3 regions of the Vallitalea okinawensis genome follow, and region 2 is predicted to be linked to each of the others. Evidence: riboswitches for the same ligand, from Rfam matches in the RefSeq annotation. Region 2 holds a riboswitch; each other region holds the start of a gene.
What was found. Region 2 has a riboswitch for lysine ahead of C1Y58_RS11605 (aspartate-semialdehyde dehydrogenase). Riboswitches for the same ligand answer to the same signal wherever they lie in the genome.

Region 1 (6,314 bases), 400 kb from region 2:
TAAGGTCTTACACGCATTTTAACTAAATCATGGACTAATTTTTTCATGACATGAACACAGTCATTGACTCCTTTTAATAAAACGGACTGGTTCCCTAAAGGAATTCCTGCATCAGCTAATCTTGTTATAGCTTCTATGGATTCCTCAGTAATCTCATCACTGTGATTAAAATGCGTGTTCAACCAAATTGGATGGTACTTTTTAAGCATTGTAACAAGACCTTCTGTTATGCGTTGTGGCATAACGACTGGTGTTCTTGAGCCAATACGAATGATTTCTACATGTGGTATAGCTCTTAATTTCTTAATGATAGTTTCTAATCGATCATCTGAAAGTAGCAAAGGATCTCCGCCAGAAATCAAAACATCTCTTACTACTGGGTTAGATTCAATATACTGGATTGCACGATTAATTTTATCCATGGACATTGAACAATCCGTATGTCCAGCAAAGCGTCTACGCGTACAATGACGACAATACATGGCACATTGGTCAGTAACTAATAGTAAAACCCGATCTGGATATCGATGTGTTAATCCAGGTACAGGTGAATCAACATCTTCGTGTAGAGGATCTTCTAAATCCTCGCTAGAAAGGTGAAGCTCCAAAGCACGTGGTATAGCCTGCTTTCTTACTGGACAATGAGGATTTTCATCATCGATTAAAGTAAGGTAATAGGGCGTTATAGCCATGCGTAAAGTTTTTAATGTGTCCTTTATACCTTCTTTCTCATCATCTGTAAGATGTATATACTTTTCTAATTCATCTAGCGTTTCAATTCGATTACGTGTTTGCCAATGCCAGTCATTCCATTGTTCATCTGTTATTGTTGGAAAATAACGTTTGCGCCGTTCTAGTGGATTTGACATATACAATACCCCCATTAATTTTAGAAAATAATATAGATTATAGAATAACTTATACGTTTCTTACTGGATTACCTATGCATATAATTGATGGAAAAGATCTCTGATTTCTTTTGATTCTCTCAATAAGTTGAGTGTTAACTCAGCATGACCTTTTGTATAGCCGTTACCTACAATCATTGTTACATCACGGCCAACGCCTTCTGCACCTAATGCTGATTTTGTAAAGGAAGTTGCCATTGAGAAGAAGTATACTACACCATCATCTTTGGTAGGTAATATTGAAGCCATTTCAGTGTCCATAATGTTGACGTTATTAATTGTTACATCAACGCCTTCTCCATTTGTCAATGCAACTACTTGTTCATAAACATCTACTGCTTTTCTTGCATCTGCGATAATGACATGATGAGCTAATCCCATCTCTTTAATACGCTTTGCATTTTCGCGATCATATTCGATGACGATGAGTTGACCACGTCCATCTAACTTTTTCATAGCCTGATAACAACAAAGTATACCTGACTTACCGCCACCACCGATGATTAAAACACGATCACCAGACTTAACCAGCTTATCAACTTGAGCTGGGGCACCTGCTACATCCAATGCTGCTAATGCTACCTTTTCTGGCAAATCTTCAGGTAGTACAGCGTATAAGCCGCTTTCAAATAAAATGGCTTGACCGTCTATATCAACCTGGTCATTCTCTAAATGTATCTTTTTAATGTTATTGATTTTTAAAGGTGTTAATGATAGAGACACTAAAGTTGCTATTTTATCTCCAATCTTAAGATTTTGATCAGGAAAATCATCACCAATCTCTATGACTGTTCCTATAAGCATACCACCTGAACCTGTTACAGGGTTTTGCATTTTACCTCTGTCTGAAACAATAGTTGTAATCATCTCAGTCATCTTCTCAACATCTTTATGACAGGCTTCTTTGATTTGAGTAAAGCTAGCAGAATCTATATTAAGGGTCCTCACATCAATTTTGATTTCATTACTGCTGATCTTCATACTACTATCAATTTTTTTTGCTGCTTGTGGCAAGCAACCCTTTGGTTCAATTACACGGTGAGTTCCGAACTTACATCCTTTCATAAATAACTACTCCTTCCTCAGTGATAGTATTTGTCGTGCTTCTAATGGAGAAGCGATTGATCTTCCTAATTCTTTTGCAAGACGTACGACTTTATCAACTAATTCCCCATTGGACTTAGCCAACACACCCTTTTCTAAGTAAATATTATCTTCAAACCCTACTCTAACGTGACCACCTGTTATGATAGATGCAGTTGCTAGACTAAACTCATAGCGTCCAATGCCAGCTACTGAAAATGTTGCACCAGAAGGCAAACTGTCTTTAAGGTAGGTAAAATCTCTTAGCTCTCCTGATATACCACCTGGAACGCCCATAACTAAACTAAAATGAAGAGGGTCGGATATATAGCCCTTCTTGTTTAAGCGAATAACCGTATCTATCATGCTCTTATCAAAACATTCAAGCTCTGGACGGACCCCCAATCTGGTCATTTCTTTAGCAAAAGTTTGAATGGTATTCTCTGTATTAACAAAGATTTCATCACCACCAAAATTTAAGGTGCCACAATCAAGGGTTGCCATTTCTGGTTGTAAAGTAATAGGTTGTAAGCGTTCTTCATTACTCATACCAACAGCTCCGCCTGTAGAAGGTTGAATAATGACGTCTGGGCACTTTTCATATATAGCGTCCATACAAGCTTTAAAGCGCTCTTTACTTTGGGTTGGTGTACCGTCATCTTCACGAACATGAAGATGGATGATACTTGCACCAGCATTATAGACTCTTTCAGCTTCAGCTGCTATCTCTGTCACAGTATATGGAATGGCAGGGTTTTGCTCTTTTTTCACCTCTGCTCCACAGATTGCGGCAGTTATAATTAAACTGTTCATAAAAGTACCTCCTTAATGGCGTTGTTTATCTTTTGGAACCACACAGGTACCAACTGCAGTACAAACAAGGACTGGTTCTTCTAATACATCACAGGCTGAATCATTGATGTCTCTTCTTGGAACAATTACTTTTCTTGCTTCAAATTTCATTTTTCTAGAACTGTTACCTACTTTTATAATTTCTCCTTCAACTTCAATGTAATCACCAGCAAATACAGGTGCGTGAAAGGTAACCTCCTCATAACCAGCAAATAAACCTTCATCACCATCATGACGAATAAGTAACTCTGTTGCTACGTCTCCAAAGAATTGGAGCATTTTAGCACCATCTACAAGACCGCCGCCATAATGAGCATCATGCTCACTCATGCGTAAACGTATAAGACTTTTCTCCATTAAAGTAACCTCCCATTGATCTTTAATATATAGTCCATGATTTATAAGGTGAATAGTTCAACTTATATAGGCAAAACATTTACTTATTCAAGGTAATTTTCTTAATTCATAAGATATACTTCATTATTACAACAGTTAAAAATTGCTATACTTCATTCCATGTGTGATTATAACTTTAGAATCCTTATTTAACTTAAAAAAGCAAACTAAAAAGGAGCGTCATTTATGTATGAATACATAAATAGCGCTCCATAAATTGATTATGGCAATGATCAAGCTTTGTACCCGATCACCAAGCCTATACCACTGAGCCAATATAAGCTTTCGGCAAAAAGATAATTCATCATAATATTGAAGGCTCAACTTCTTAGCACTTATGATTACCCATTCCTTTTGCACCTCTATTTATATCATTAGAAATCTTATAGAGTTTTTTAATACCCTATAGTTCTATTAATGACGTCTTCTTATTTAATTTTCATCAGGATTTATTTTCTATAAACCCTTCAGGTAGTTCCATTGTTTTTAAATCTAAAGGAATAATTAATTCAGCTTCTGTAGTAGCCCTAATATCCTCAACGGATGAATAAGGACTAACCTCTTTTAAAACAAGCCCATTTGATGTTACCTCAATTACTGCTTTTTCTGTGATAATCATACTAACACGTCCACGAGCTGTTAATGGTAATGTACAAGACTTAACAATCTTAACTTTACCCTTAGAAGTATGTTCCATAGCGATGATAACTTTCTTAGCACCAACAACTAAATCCATTGCACCGCCCATACCTACTTTCTTACCAGGTATCATCCAGTTAGCTAAGTTACCTTCTTCATCTACCTGCAATGCTCCAAGGATAGTGATATCTAGGTGACCACCACGGATAATACCAAAAGACATGGCAGTATCAAAGGTTGCAGCACCCATATCAGCGGTAACATAACCGTTACCAGCATCTCTCATCTTAGGATCTCTAAGATGATCTTCAGGTTCGCCTCCCATTCCAACCAACCCATTTTCAGAATGAATATAAGTTGTAATACCCTCTGGAATATAGTTAGGTACACATGTTGGTAAACCAATACCTAAATTAACAATATCACCATTATTAATTTCTCTTGCAGCACGATAGGCAATGATTTTACGCATTTGCTTTTTATCCATAGATTTTACCCCCTTTAATAATGTGATCAATAAAAATATGAGGGAGCATAACATCATCAGGATGTATTTTGCCTACAGTTAGAATTTCTTCAGCTTCGCAGATAACTGTGTCTGCTGCCATTGCTATGATAGGATTAAAATTCCTAGTAGTACCTACAAAACGGCAATTACCTAATTCATCTACTTTATCTGCTCGAATTATGGCTAAGTCTGCAGATAAAGGTTTTTCTAAGAGATATGTCCTACCATCTACTTCTAGCTTTTCTTTACCTTCTTCAACAACAGTTCCTACTCCGGTTGGTGTTAAAATTCCACCTAAACCACAGCCTTTTGCTCGTATGCGCTCGATAATGGTACCTTGTGGAACGAGTTCAACTTCAATTTCTCCAGCATTCAATTTTTGAATGGTAATATGATTAAGTCCAATATGTGATGTGATTACCTTTTTAACTTGACCTGACGCAACTAAACGTCCCATGCCAGTTGTTGCTGTGGCAGTATCGTTACCAATCAATGTTAACCCTTTTACCCCAGATTCGATTATGGCATCAATAACCTCTTCTGGACTTCCAGTAGCCATGAAGCCACCAACCATAATGGTCATGTCATCCTTGAATAGAGATTTTAACGCTCCTTGATCGATTTGTTTATTCATGAAATACCTCCCCAATGGGATACCCATCCCTATAAACTATTCTGTTGTAAGTTATGCATAATGCCTTTAAGAAGTATATCTTTCAACACTTTTTCATGAAGTAATTCGTGATTAGTACTAAATTACAAGAAATATTTAGTTATATATTAGACATAAGTAAATATGTATTGCTCATATTGATATTATAGCACTGTAACTTTATCAATTCTTGCATTTTAATAAAAAAATGAAATATTCCCATTAGATTATTTGTCTATATGGAAATATTTCGGTTAGATAGGTGTAAGACAGGTTCATCTCCGAAGAGATTACTTATTGTGTTAATTCCGTAATAATTCTCTCTTGATCAGGAAATTGCTCAATTAGTTCTCTACGATCTGGCATTTTAAAATCACTAAATTCAAAACCAGGTGCTACTGTACATCCTGATAATACAAAATCACCTTCTATGACTTCAGCAGCAAAGTAAGTTTCTTTAGGTACAACTACCATAGGTTCTTCTCCGTCCATTAAATTTTTACCTAGACATTTAAAAGAATAGTTACCATCTTGGTCAATGATATGAATCTTTAGGGTTCCTCCTTCGTAGTGATGCCACAATTCATCTTGATTGATGATATGGAAAGCTGAAAAAGTTTCTTTCGTTAGCAAGAAGTAAATAGCAGTAGAAAATGATCTAGCACCATCAAATCGAGATGGTAAGTCTTCAAGTATCTCTTCAGCTTTATAGACTTGTCTATAAAAACCTCCCTCAGGATGAGGTTCTAATTTCAATAAATCAATTAAGTTTTTTTGAGTTGTCATTTTATAGTCACCTTTCAATTTTATTCTTTTGTATCAATCCTATTATTTTTCCTGATGGCTGTTTACTATGCATAACAGTTTATCTTTATTATAATGGATACAGTAGTATATTATCAAATTAAATAATAACTTTATGTTAACTTTTATGGTATTTAATGATAAAATATGAGGAGCAAATGGTATTGGAGGATTAGTATGTACAAAATATATATCGTTGAAGATGATCGTCCATTAAGGGGAACGGTGAAGCAAGCTTTAGAACGCTTTGGCTATGAGGTATATGTAACTGATGATTTTGAGAATGTTGATAAGGCTTTTTTAAGAATTAAGCCAGACCTCACTCTTTTGGATATCAACCTACCCTATTATGATGGCTTTATTTTATGTAAAATTCTGAGACAATTGTCTAATGCACCGATAATCATTATGTCAGCACGAAACAGTGATATCGAACAAGTCCATGGAATTGAATTAGGTGCAGATGAATATA
Region 2 (6,314 bases):
GATAGTACTGTCAGGTTATCTGGCAATTGTGTCCGAGAATTTTTTACATTTCGATAATTTAATGAACATTTTAAGACAAGCAACGACGATATCATTAATCGCAGTAGGGATGCTCATTGTCATCATCACAGCAGGAATTGATTTATCTGTTGGAGCTGTGATGGCACTATCCATTTGTGTCATGGGTATTGCTCTAAAAGCCGGTATTACAAATCCTTTATTGCTTATACTTATATGTATTGCGACAGGGACGGGTATGGGTATTATAAATGGTCTTTTACTAACTAAGCTACATTTACCCCATCCTTTTATTTCAACCATTGGTACGAGGAATATATCAAGAGGTCTAGCGCTCTTTATAACAGGTGCAGCTCCTATTATAGGTTTTCCAAAAATAATAGAAGTGCCAGGGTCTGCAGATATCAGTGGTATACCACTAAGTTTTATAATTGTTTTAATTGTATATGTGTGTGTGCATTTATTCTTAAATCATACTGTTTTGGGACGAGAGATTTATTCAGTTGGGGGAAATAAAGAGGCCGCTTTGCTATCTGGTATCAATGTGGGAAAAGTTTTGACATTTGTATACGGTTTTTCTGGTTTCATGTGTGCAAGTGCTGGTATAATATATGTAGGTCGTGTCGGAGGTGCTCTACCATTAGCGGGTACAACAGCAGATTTAGATGCTATTGCTGCTGTAATAATAGGAGGCGCATCATTCTTCGGTGGTAAAGGAACCGTTTGGGGAACGCTGATTGGTGTTCTGCTGATTTCAGTTATCCGCAATGGCCTTAATTTACTTAGTGCATCTGCTGATCTTCAGTATGTGGTTATTGGTCTTGTTATCGTGATAGCCGTTTTTGTTGATGTACTTAGAACCAAAGTAGAAGAAAAAGCTAAGAGAATGGCCAAAGCGTAGTCAAAGTTGGAGGCGACATATGAACGGAAGAAGCAAAGGTGTTATTATATGGATAGTTACAATAGTGATCTTTTCAGGGATCATAGGTTTGTATTTTTATAAAAGCTTTGAAGGTGATACAGTTAAGGAAGTAGAATCCGATAATAAAAAGACCATTGCTATTGTTCTAAAAGCCCTAGATAGTCAGCACTGGCACAGTATGAAAAAAGGAGCAGAAGCTGCGGCTAATGATTTAGATGTCAATGTAATTGTGTTAGCGCCTGACAAAGAATCTAACGTTGAGATGCAGTTTCAGATGCTGGAAGATCTCATAAGCTCTGAAGTGGATGCTATCGGGATTGCTCCTTGTGATTCAGCTGGTGTTGTACCCCTCATCATGAAGGCACAAGAAAAAGGTATAGTAGTCGTTACACTAGATACCAACGCTCAAACAGAGGTACTCTCCTTTATAGGCACAGACAATTATCTTGCAGGTAAGATGGCTGGTGAACGTTTCGTAGAAATATTAGATGGTAAAGGGCATGTTGGGCTTATTACAGGTGTGATCAAACAGCAAACTCACCAAGAAAGAGTTCAGGGATTTAAAGATGCCGTAGAGGACACAGAAATTGAAATTGACTGGATTAAAGAAGCAGACAGTAATTCAGTTTTAGCCATGAAAGTAATGGATGATAAATTGAAGGAGAGCACAGGTCATAAGCTTAATGGTGTTTTTGCTACCAATGCTCTGATGACTTTAGGTGTTTTAGAAGCGGTTCAGATGAGTGGTCAAACTATTAAAATAATTGGGTTTGACCTACAAATGGAATTATTTGATAGCATTGATAAAGGTGACATTGATAGCATTATTGCTCAAAATCCCTATGGAATGGGGTATGAGGCTGTGAATACAATGATGTTATCATTGAACAATGAAGAAGTACCGACTAGAGTGGACACAGGAACTGAAGTGATCACCAATGCTAATGTAGCAGACTACAAGAAATTCTACGAGAATTAATAAATAAATTCAAAAGGATATAGATTATAAGCACATTAAGGCTTACCAGTTAAGGTAGGTCTTTTTGGCGGTTTGAAAGTTAATAGAGGGGGTGTCTCTATCAACACCCCCACCTTGATTAATTTGTTTCTTGAATGAGATGACTCATATCATAAAGACCTTCTTTTCTACCATGCATAAATTTAGCAGCTCGAACTGCACCAACTGCAAAAACTTCTTTTGATAATGCGTTGTGTTTTAATTCAATAATTTCATCTTGACCTGCAAATAGGATGCTATGTTCACCTACAATAGTTCCGCCACGCATAGCATGAATACCAATCTCATTTTTATGACGCTTTTCTCTTTCACCCGAACGATCAAATTTATATTCATATGAAAAGTCCAAGGTCTCATTAATGGAGTGGGCGATAGCTAGGGCAGTTCCACTAGGAGCATCAACTTTTTGATTATGATGTTTCTCAATAATTTCTATATCAAAATTAGAGCCAGTTAAAACTTTTGCAGCCTGTTTAGCTAGACCGATAAGTAAGTTCACTCCGATTGACATATTAGCAGAAAAGAATACTGGGGCAGTCTGGCTGATTTGATAAACTCGGTCCATCTGCTCTTTTGATAAACCTGTCGTACAAAGTATGAGTGGGACTTTGGTTGCCTCAACATAATCTAATAAAGAATCAACAGCTACTGCGATGGAGAAATCAATAATTACATCTGCATCTACAGTACAGTTCTCCAAAGAATCAAATACTGGGTAAGAAAGTGCAGTATTTGTATTTAAATCAATTCCAGCTACGATTTCTGTTTCAGAGTCATTAGCAGCAACTTGGGATATCACTTGCCCCATTTTACCATTACAACCATGCATAATAATTTTTGTCATAAGTAAATCTCCTCGTGATTAAAATTTTAGTCCATAATCCTGCATAGCGCCCATGAGTTTGTCACGGTTGCTATCATCCATAGATGTTAAAGGTAGACGGCAAGGACCAGCTTCCATACCTAATATATTCATTGCTTCTTTAACTGGTATTGGATTAACTTCACTGAATAATGCTTTGTTTAAAGGCATCATATCCAACTGCATCTTTCTACTACCTGCTAGATCGCCATCCATGAATTTCTGTACAAGGTCATGAAGATCTCTTGGAACAATATTAGCTGCTACAGATATAACACCTTTTCCACCTATAGACATTAAAGGTACCACTTGATCATCATTACCAGAGTAAAGATCAAGTTTGTCACCACATAATGCCATCATTTCAGTAATAGTAGAAATATTACCACTGGCTTCCTTAACAGCTATGATATTTTCAATTTCAGCAAGTTGAGCTGCAGTAGTAGGTTCAATAGCAATGCCTGTACGACTAGGTACATTATATAAGACAATAGGAATCTTTACATTATTTGCGATATAGGCATAATGCTCATACAGACCTTTTTGTGTGGTTTTATTATAATAAGGTGTTACGATTAAAGCGGCATCTGCTCCTACTTCCTCCGCTTTCCTTGTTAAATGCAAAGCATGTTCTGTGTAGTTAGAACCAGTACCTGCTATAACTGGAACACGTTTATTAACTTTCTCTACAGTAAATCGAATACACTCTAATTGCTCTTCGTCTGTCATTGTAGATGCTTCACCAGTAGTACCACAAATAACAATGCAATCCGTATGATTGCTGATATGAAATTCAATTAATTTCTCTAACACTTCATAATTAACCCCTGTTTCTGTAAAAGGTGTTACAATTGCTACACCTGATCCTGTAAATAATGACATTCCATTAACCTCCTAATATTATTAAAAGTCAAAAATAAGCTTTTATTTCATTTCTTCTATTAGTTTTTCAGCGATTTGAATCGTATTTGTAGCGGCTCCTTTTCTAATATTATCAGCAACCACCCATAAGTTGACACCATTTTTAACACTTTCATCACGTCTGATACGACCTACAAAAGTCTCATCACGTCCAGATGCGGTTTCAACTAATGGGTAGATAGCCTTCCCAACTTCATCTTCAACAACAACACCTGGAGCATTAATCAAAGCTTCTTTTAATTCTTTTAGATCAAATGGTTTCTCAAATTCTAAATTGATGGCTTCACTATGACCATTAAAGACAGGAACTCGAACACATGTCGCTGTAATTGGTAGGTCTGTTTCATGAAGAATTTTGCGAGTCTCATGGACCATTTTCATCTCTTCTTTAGTATAACCGTTATCCATAAATACATCAATATGAGGTAAACAGTTAAAAGCTATTGGATGCTGGAACTTTTCAGGTACAAATTCTTCATTGTTTACATGTGCTTTCATACCTTCTTCTAAGTCTCTCCAACCAGCTACACCTGCACCAGAAACGGCTTGGTATGTAGAATAAACGACTCTTTTAATCTTAAATAAGTCATGTAGTGGCTTAAGAACCACCATAGCTTGAATAGTAGAGCAGTTTGGATTGGCGATGATACCATTGTGTCTGAAAATATCTTCAGGATTAACTTCTGGTACTACAAGAGGGATGTCTTCAACCATACGCCATGCAGACGAGTTATCGACTACAACGCATCCTTTTGAAGCTGCGATAGGAGCAAATTTCTTGCTAGTACTACCACCTGCTGAAAATAATGCGATATCAATTCCTCGGTCAAAGGATGTTTCAGTTAATTCCTCTACAGTATATTCATGGTCTTTAAACGTTATAGTATTTCCTGCGGACCTGGAAGATGCAAATAGATATAAATTTTTTATCGGTAAATTTCTTTCTTCTAAAATCTTAAGAAATGTTCTACCTACCATGCCTGTTGCTCCAACAATAGCTAGATTGATTTGTTTCATATGATCCCAACTTTCTACGTTATGTGTTTTTCTCTAATATTCATTCTAGTTGATATAAGTTGAATGACTTATATTCAATGTACATTTTATGAATATGCCAGGGGTATAGATGAAATTTCTTAAGTGTATTCCGCTGATTCTATTATAACAGAAAACATTAAGAGTGATAACCACTTTACATGTGAAGCAGGAAAGCATGATACCTTGATAGCAGAACTCAAACTTCCCTAGTACACAAAAAAACCAGCTACAGAGCTGGCCCATAAATATAGAAATACTATTCAAGTTCATCTATATTGGGTAGCACTCCATCATAAGTGATGACAGTCATACGACTATTAATCATATGCCCAGAGTTGGATGTACAGACATCTTTCCCTTCGGCATTTCACCCTTTCACTCATCCTCAACTATGTCTGTACATATCAGATAGGTTACTCATGAAAAATGCGCCTCTACCATATTTTTATGAAATTAGTTGAGCATATGATACCATTATCTAGAGGTGATGTCAATAATATTTTAAATAATCAAAATGGTTGAGGGTTATTCTATTGACTAAAACTTACATAGAATTAGTTATTGATTATTTCTTAAAATCCATGTAATATATAAGGGAAAAAGTTAATTTAGTAAAAGTGATGAGTTAATTTATTAAAATATCATAAAATATGTAAAATGTGCTGAAAATTGAATGTCAATTAGTTATGATGAGCCATTTCTTCATTGAGAATAATGTGTGGTAGCGTTATAAGCGGGTTGAAGATCATCATACTAAATGAGTATAAATATATAAATTATGTAGAGGAGTTATGATGTGATAAAATCAAGGATGAGTAAACTTAGCAAACAATTTTTAAGAGATAAAGTATCCAAAGTAGCAAGTTATATGGAAATCTTCTTATCTGTACTTATTTTGCTTGGTATTTTATTTGCTTCTTTTACCGTAGTACAACAGCTTAAAGATTTAACGTTCCAATTTACAAATGGGGGGACCATAGAGTTTCAAAGTTTCTTGACTCATGCTATTGAAATAATTATTGGTATTGAGTTTGTAAAAATGCTTGTCAAGCATACACCTGGTAGTGCTATTGATGTATTATTATTTGCCATAGCTCGTAAGCTGATTATATCAGAGTCAAATATGCTAGACTTTTTAATTGGCGTCGTTGCTATCGCAATTTTGTTTGGGGTAAAGAAGTACTTAACCAGCCTAGACAATAATAATACTGAAGATGAGATTATACTCAATGGAGGGACAACCATTGATGATGCCAATCAATTAGCACACCTTCACTTGAGAAATGATATGGGAAATACTTTAGCTGGTATACTAGCCAATATGGCAAAAGCTGATAATATTACTATTCAACCTGGGTACGAGTTACAAATTGATAATTATCTTCTTGAAGTATATTCAATGGATAGTAATTTGATTAAGCAAGTACGCATTAAAAGAGTCATCTAAACTTCCTATAATTAGGAAGTTTTTTGTCTATTAAGGTATGAAGTAAAAGAATATGTTAACAATAAAGTATGTAAATAAGCGTGATGGG
Region 3 (6,314 bases), on a different contig from region 2:
ACCCTTCTTGGACACTGTCTGTTCAAGGAGGGTTTTTTGATTGCAAGCTAGCAGGAGGTTCAATATGATTGGATTTATTGGAGCAGGACAAGTAGGGAAAACATTAGGAAGGTATTTTGCTAAGCATGGAGTACAAATTACTGGTTATTATAGTCGATCCTATGAATCAGCAAGTAAAGGTGCAGAACTCACTAAAAGTCAAGCCTTTAAAGAATTACGTGACTTAATTACTACATCACAGTTAATTATGATGACTATGCCTGATGATAGGATTGGTGATATGGCTGTACATTTAGGAAAGCTCAACCTTGACTGGAAGAGTAAAATAGTATGCCATACCAGTGGGGTTCACTCTTCGGCATTATTAGAACCCTTATTTCAACAAGGAGTTACCGTTGCATCTCTACACCCCATGTTATCTTTTGCTGATGAGGATTATGCATTAAAAGTATTAGGTCAAACACCACTTACATTAGAAGGAAAAGGTACTCAGATGAACGAATTAAAAAAGATATTGCAAGTTGTTCATCTAAAAGTGCGTGAATTAAAAACTGAACAAAAATCCCTATATCATGCTGCAGCCTGTATAGTATCCAATTATCTTGTTACATTAATGGATATAGGGATAGAATGCTTAGTTAAAGCTGGATTTGAACAACATTCAGCTATAGAACTTATAGAACCTTTAGCAACTGGTACACTGCATAACTTTTTAGAAAAAGGGTCTGAAGCAGCTCTAACAGGACCTATTGCTCGAGGTGATGTTGGAACAATAAGAACACATTTACAAGCTATTTCTAAAGAGAATAAACATATAGAAGAAATTTATCGTTTATTAGGTGAAAGCACCTTAAGCATTGTGCGTAAACAAAATCAATTAGATGAATACACTCTAGATGGTCTTAAGGAGGTATTACAAAATGAAAAAGGTAACAACAGAAACTATCAGAAGAATGAAAACGAAAAATGAAATCATAACCATGCTAACGGCATATGATTATCCAACAGCTGAAATTTTTGATGAAGCTGGGGTTGATATCCTATTAGTTGGCGATTCATTGGGCATGGTTGTTTTAGGATATGAGGATACCACAAGGGTAACCATGGCAGATATGCTCCATCATGTCAAAGCAGTAAGTAGAGGAAGTAAAAGAGCATTAATAGTAGCTGATTTACCATTTCTTTCTTATCACCTAGGGGTGTATGAGGCTGTTAGAAATGCTGGGCGACTCATACAGGAAGGAAAAGCTAATGCTGTTAAGCTTGAAGGTGGTAAAGAAGTATTAGACCAAGTGAAGGCTATCGTTAATGCAGGAATACCTGTTATGGGACATATAGGGCTTACCCCACAGTCCATCAATCAATTAGGTGGGTATTATATTCAAGGAAAAACAGAGGGAGAGGCTAAAAGACTCTTAGAAGATGCAAAAGAACTTGAGAAAGCTGGAGCTTTTGCAATTGTTCTTGAATGTGTACCTATGGAACTGGCTAAGATGATATCAGATGAAATTAGTATTCCAACCATCGGTATTGGTGCTGGTGTGAGTTGTAATGGTCAAGTGTTAGTCAGTCATGATGTCTTAGGGTTATACTCTCGTATGATCCCTAAATTCGTCAAACAGTATGCCGATATGAGAACTGAGATGCAAACTGCAACAAAAGCATATGTCAATGAAGTAAAGGATAAAAAGTTTCCAGCAGAAGAACATAGCTTCCACCTCAGTGATGAGGTTATTGGGAAAATATATGGAGGAGGGGAATAAATGCAAGTTTGTCAAGAGATTAAGAAATTAAGAAATCTTTTAGATCAATATCGTTATGATGGTAAGGCTATTGGATTTGTACCAACCATGGGCTATTTGCATAAAGGTCATTTATCCCTAATTGAATCATCAGCTAAGGAAAATGATATAACAGTATTGAGTATTTATATTAACCCAACTCAATTTGGACCTAATGAGGATTTAGATCAATATCCAAGGGACTTAGAAAATGATAAGAAATTAGCCGAAGAAGCTGGAGCAGATATAATATTTATACCAGATAATGAGATGATGTATAAAACTCATCATGCCACTTTTGTCAATGTTAATGGACTTACAAATCATTTATGTGGTGCTTCTAGACCAACACATTTTGAAGGGGTAACAACCATTGTCACAAAATTATTTAATATCGTTCAACCTAATCGAGCTTATTTTGGGCAAAAAGATGCTCAACAAGCTATTGTTATTAAGCGAATGGTTGAAGATCTTAACATGCCTTTAAAAGTAGTAGTTTGTCCGATTGTTCGAGAAAAAGATGGTTTGGCAATGAGCTCTAGAAATGCTTATTTAAGCAAGGAAGAAAGAAAACAAGCTACTATTCTGTATAAAGCTTTACAGGAAGCTAAATCACGGATTGAACAAGGGCAGCGTTCTGCCACCGAGATCAGAGACTTGATGGAGCAGATGATTCAAACACAACCAGCCGCTACAATTGATTATGTTAGTATAGTAAGTGAGAAAACACTAGAAGACATAGATGTATTAGAAGGTAAAATTCTTATAGCTTTAGCAGTAAAAATGGGTAAGACACGACTTATAGATAATCTTCGATTGGAGGTAAATTAATGTTAATTGAAATGATGACAGGTAAATTACACAAAGCACGAGTAACAGATGCTAACCTTAACTATGAGGGAAGTATCACTATTGACGAAGCATTGATTGAAGCTACAGGTATTTTACCTGGGCAAAAAGTGCAGATTGTTAACAATAATAATGGAGCTCGTTTTGAAACCTATGTGATTAAAGGAGAGAGAAATAGTGGAACTATCTGCTTAAACGGGGCTGCTGCAAGACTAGCTCAAAGAGAAGATGTAGTTATTATTATTGCTTATGCGTTGATGGATCGTGAAGAAGCAAAAGAGTTAGTTCCAAAAGTTGCTTTATTAGATGAACATAATAAGATAGTTAAGCATTTTTAGATTTGCAAACTATTATGATACACATAATCATATCTAATGAAGCCTTAGTGAACTAAGTTAGATTATAAGGATGAAATTTACAGTATAAAAGTTGTTGACATTGGAGAAATGCTATGTTAAATTATTAGAGGTAAATTAAACAAAAGATACCTCATCCCAAAAGATGAGGTAGAGGTGCGATATCTATCAGTAACTGTATTGAGGCCGGAAGCCTGTGAGGTATAGTGAAAGGAGCCATCGCCGAAGCTTTAGAAACCAACATCTAGAGCTGGGTCTACATCAAACAGGTGTAGGACTGTCATCAGGTTAGATGCCCATTACCTGATGGAGAGCTATCTCATATAGGGCTAAGAAGGGATAGGTATGTCTAGTATAGATCATATACACCTAATAACTCTTGTTAGGTGTTTTTTTAATGCCTCCCGTCTGTTCATTACCTAAAAGATAGACTCAATTAAATATATAACTCGAATATAAGAGGGAGGAAATAATCATGGATTTTGGATGGTTATCATTGTTACCGCCAGTAATTGCTATTGTGCTTGCACTTGTAACTGGTGAAGTATTATTATCATTATTCGTAGCTGTTTTCATTGGAGCTACAATTTTAGTTGGGGGTAATCCATTACTTGGATTTACTGAAACCTTAAACACACATATTGTTGGGTCACTTACGGACTCTTGGAATATTTCTATATTGATTTTCTGTTTATCCATCGGTGGACTTATTGGAGTCCTCAGCAAGAATGGTGGGACAAAGGGAATTGCTAATCTTATTGTTTCAAAAGCTAAAAATAGTCGGTCAACTTTATTAGCAACTTGGGCAATGGGTCTATTGATCTTCTTTGATGATTATGCTAACTCATTAATTGTTGGTAATACCATGAGAAGTATTACTGATAAGATGGGGGTTCCACGTGAGAAATTAGCCTATATTGTTGACTCAACTGCGGCACCTGTATCCAGTATAGCATTAATCTCAACTTGGGTTGGCTTCGAGCTAGGATTAATTAATGATGGGATTCAAGAAATGTCTCTTAATTTGAGTGCTTATGATGTTTTCTTAGATACACTCCCATATCGTTTTTATAGTATTCTAGCATTAATCTTTGTAGTCATCATTATCGTATCTAGACGTGACTTCGGTCCAATGGCTAAAGCTGAAAGAAGAGCTTCTAAAATGGGAAAACTCTTAGCAGACGGTGCCACACCATTAGTGTCTGATGAAGTCTCTTCAATGGATTCGGATATTGAAAACGGTAAGTGGTACAATGCCATTATTCCTATTATTTCTGTCATTGCAATTACCTTAATAGGTCTTTTTATCAATGGTGGTGGTCTGGACGGTGCAACAGTGAAACAAGCTTTTGGTGATGCTGATGCTAGTGTTGTATTACTTTGGGCTTCTTTTGGAGGATTGATCATAGCTGCTATTATGACATTAGTACAGAGACTACTTTCAATCAAAGAGATCATGGATTCATGGATTTCGGGTGTAAAATCCATGACCATTGCAGCACTTATTCTAGTATTAGCATGGTCATTAGGTGGTGTTAATGGAGAGTTAGGAACCGCTGAGTTTATAGTGGATCTTTCTCAACAAATTAACTTACCAGGATTTTTATTACCAATTATGATGTTTATTATCCCATGTATCGTTGCATTTTCAACAGGGTCATCATGGGGAGCTAATTCTATCGTTATGCCATTAGCCATACCTTTAGCTGTTCAAATTGGTGGACCAGAATTCCTAGTACCTGTTATCGGAGCTGTTTTAACAGGAGCTGTATTTGGTGATCATTGTTCACCAGTATCGGATACAACAATCATGTCATCTATGGCTAGTGCATGTGATCATATAGCACATGTCAAGACACAGACGCCTTATGCTTTAGTTGTTGCAGGTGTAGCCATTATTGTAGGATTCGTACCAGCTGGTTTTGGCTTAAATCCTTTTGTATCTTTATTCTTAGGCGTTTGCGCACTGATCGCTATTGTAATGTTATTTGGTGTAAAAGCCACTGATGAAAGTAAATCTACAAATAAGATTCGAGCATAATAGATTGAATTACCCAGCCTAGATCTCTTATAGATAGGCTGGGTTATTTTATATCATCATTTAATTCATTTTGACTATGTGAATATGACTCGAACTATAGTATAATCGAGAAGAATAAATAATACGAGGAGTGAAGACATGAGAATTGTAGTTCTAGGTGACTTTCATATGGACAAACATGATCAAAACACAACAGCTCAAATGATTGAAGATATCAACTCGGTGAAACCTGATTTAGTCATACCTTTAGGCGACTTTGGAACAAACAAAAACATAGGGTTAGTAGAGGGATTGAAAGAAGCTTTCCAACATTTATCTCATTTAAAATCTCCCATTAGACCCATTATAGGTAACCATGATCTCCATTTTGAAATGGGAAATTATATGATTGAAAAAGGAACATTTGCTAAGGCTTTTATGGAGACATTCAATCTTAGTTCCACTTACGATGTTTTAGAGTTTCCTTCCTATAGATTATTCTTTGTTTGCAATGATAAAATGCCAGAAGATATAGAATGCTTATGTGTCCAAGAATGTTATATTTCAGAAGAACAGTTGAGTTGGATCGAGGAAAAACTAATGGAACGACCCGGTATACCATGTCTATTTTTTTCTCATGCACCTATCGCCACTACTGGACTAAGGGATATACCTGAAGTTCATATTCGTTCAACCAATGCTTATCTTAACCAAAATTTTAATCCATTTAAATTAATGGAGTTAGTTAAAAATTATCCTGAAATTACTATGTGGTTCTCGGCTCATTACCATCTAGGTCACGATCATCAGGATGCTTATAGTAAAAGGAATGGTACACACTTCTTTACAACCGGAGTACATAGTCATCATACACGTGACGGTAATCGCCATAGCCGTGTAATTGATATACTAGATGATGCAATAATGGTATCTACATTGGATCATGTTAAGAGAGGGGTAAAAGAAGAGCCGGATTGGTTGATGAATAAATCCATTACTAATCTTATAGGTTCTCAACCCGAAATTCAAACACGAGTGAAACAGAATCTGAAGCTGCCATCAAGCAAAGAAGCAACGTTCATAGCTCATTGTAGATTAGGGGATGATCGATTAATAGAGGATGGTATGATGTCTTTTATAGATGACCGTTATTTACTGTTGACTGAGAAGGGATATCTATGGGATAGCAATATGGAGCATGGTTGTTTGATGGGGAGTTATCATGTAGGAAAAACATTGGATGCTGCTTGTGCCACAGAGGAATATATCATTAAAGCCCAATCAGGTAACTTAAGCTTTGCAAAAAGT

Region 1: linked by a shared signal. The riboswitch ahead of kal (3-aminobutyryl-CoA ammonia lyase) and the one ahead of C1Y58_RS11605 (aspartate-semialdehyde dehydrogenase) in region 2 are both predicted to bind lysine.
Region 3: linked by a shared signal. The riboswitch ahead of C1Y58_RS00185 (Na+/H+ antiporter NhaC family protein) and the one ahead of C1Y58_RS11605 (aspartate-semialdehyde dehydrogenase) in region 2 are both predicted to bind lysine.

What each region holds. Positions count from the first base shown of each region.
Region 1 covers NZ_PQDH01000003.1:53,597-59,910, forward strand. Annotated here, with positions in the region: gene kamA (lysine 2,3-aminomutase) at 1-869, opposite strand, end outside; gene kdd (L-erythro-3,5-diaminohexanoate dehydrogenase) at 942-1,973, opposite strand; gene kce (3-keto-5-aminohexanoate cleavage enzyme) at 1,980-2,804, opposite strand; gene kal (3-aminobutyryl-CoA ammonia lyase) at 2,817-3,200, opposite strand; lysine riboswitch at 3,435-3,612, opposite strand; gene C1Y58_RS09720 (3-oxoacid CoA-transferase subunit B) at 3,682-4,365, opposite strand; gene C1Y58_RS09725 (CoA transferase subunit A) at 4,358-5,020, opposite strand; gene C1Y58_RS09730 (cupin domain-containing protein) at 5,333-5,824, opposite strand; gene C1Y58_RS09735 (response regulator transcription factor) at 6,020-6,314, shown strand, end outside.
Region 2 covers NZ_PQDH01000003.1:457,120-463,433, reverse strand. Annotated here, with positions in the region: gene C1Y58_RS11625 (ABC transporter permease) at 1-919, shown strand, start outside; gene C1Y58_RS11620 (sugar ABC transporter substrate-binding protein) at 939-1,919, shown strand; gene dapB (4-hydroxy-tetrahydrodipicolinate reductase) at 2,038-2,802, opposite strand; gene dapA (4-hydroxy-tetrahydrodipicolinate synthase) at 2,821-3,702, opposite strand; gene C1Y58_RS11605 (aspartate-semialdehyde dehydrogenase) at 3,745-4,758, opposite strand; lysine riboswitch at 5,052-5,224, opposite strand; gene C1Y58_RS11600 (transporter associated domain-containing protein) at 5,576-6,226, shown strand.
Region 3 covers NZ_KZ672986.1:25,908-32,221, forward strand. Annotated here, with positions in the region: gene C1Y58_RS00165 (Rossmann-like and DUF2520 domain-containing protein) at 65-970, shown strand; gene panB (3-methyl-2-oxobutanoate hydroxymethyltransferase) at 921-1,763, shown strand; gene panC (pantoate--beta-alanine ligase) at 1,764-2,612, shown strand; gene panD (aspartate 1-decarboxylase) at 2,612-2,968, shown strand; lysine riboswitch at 3,130-3,311, shown strand; gene C1Y58_RS00185 (Na+/H+ antiporter NhaC family protein) at 3,462-5,027, shown strand; gene C1Y58_RS00190 (metallophosphoesterase family protein) at 5,166-6,314, shown strand, end outside.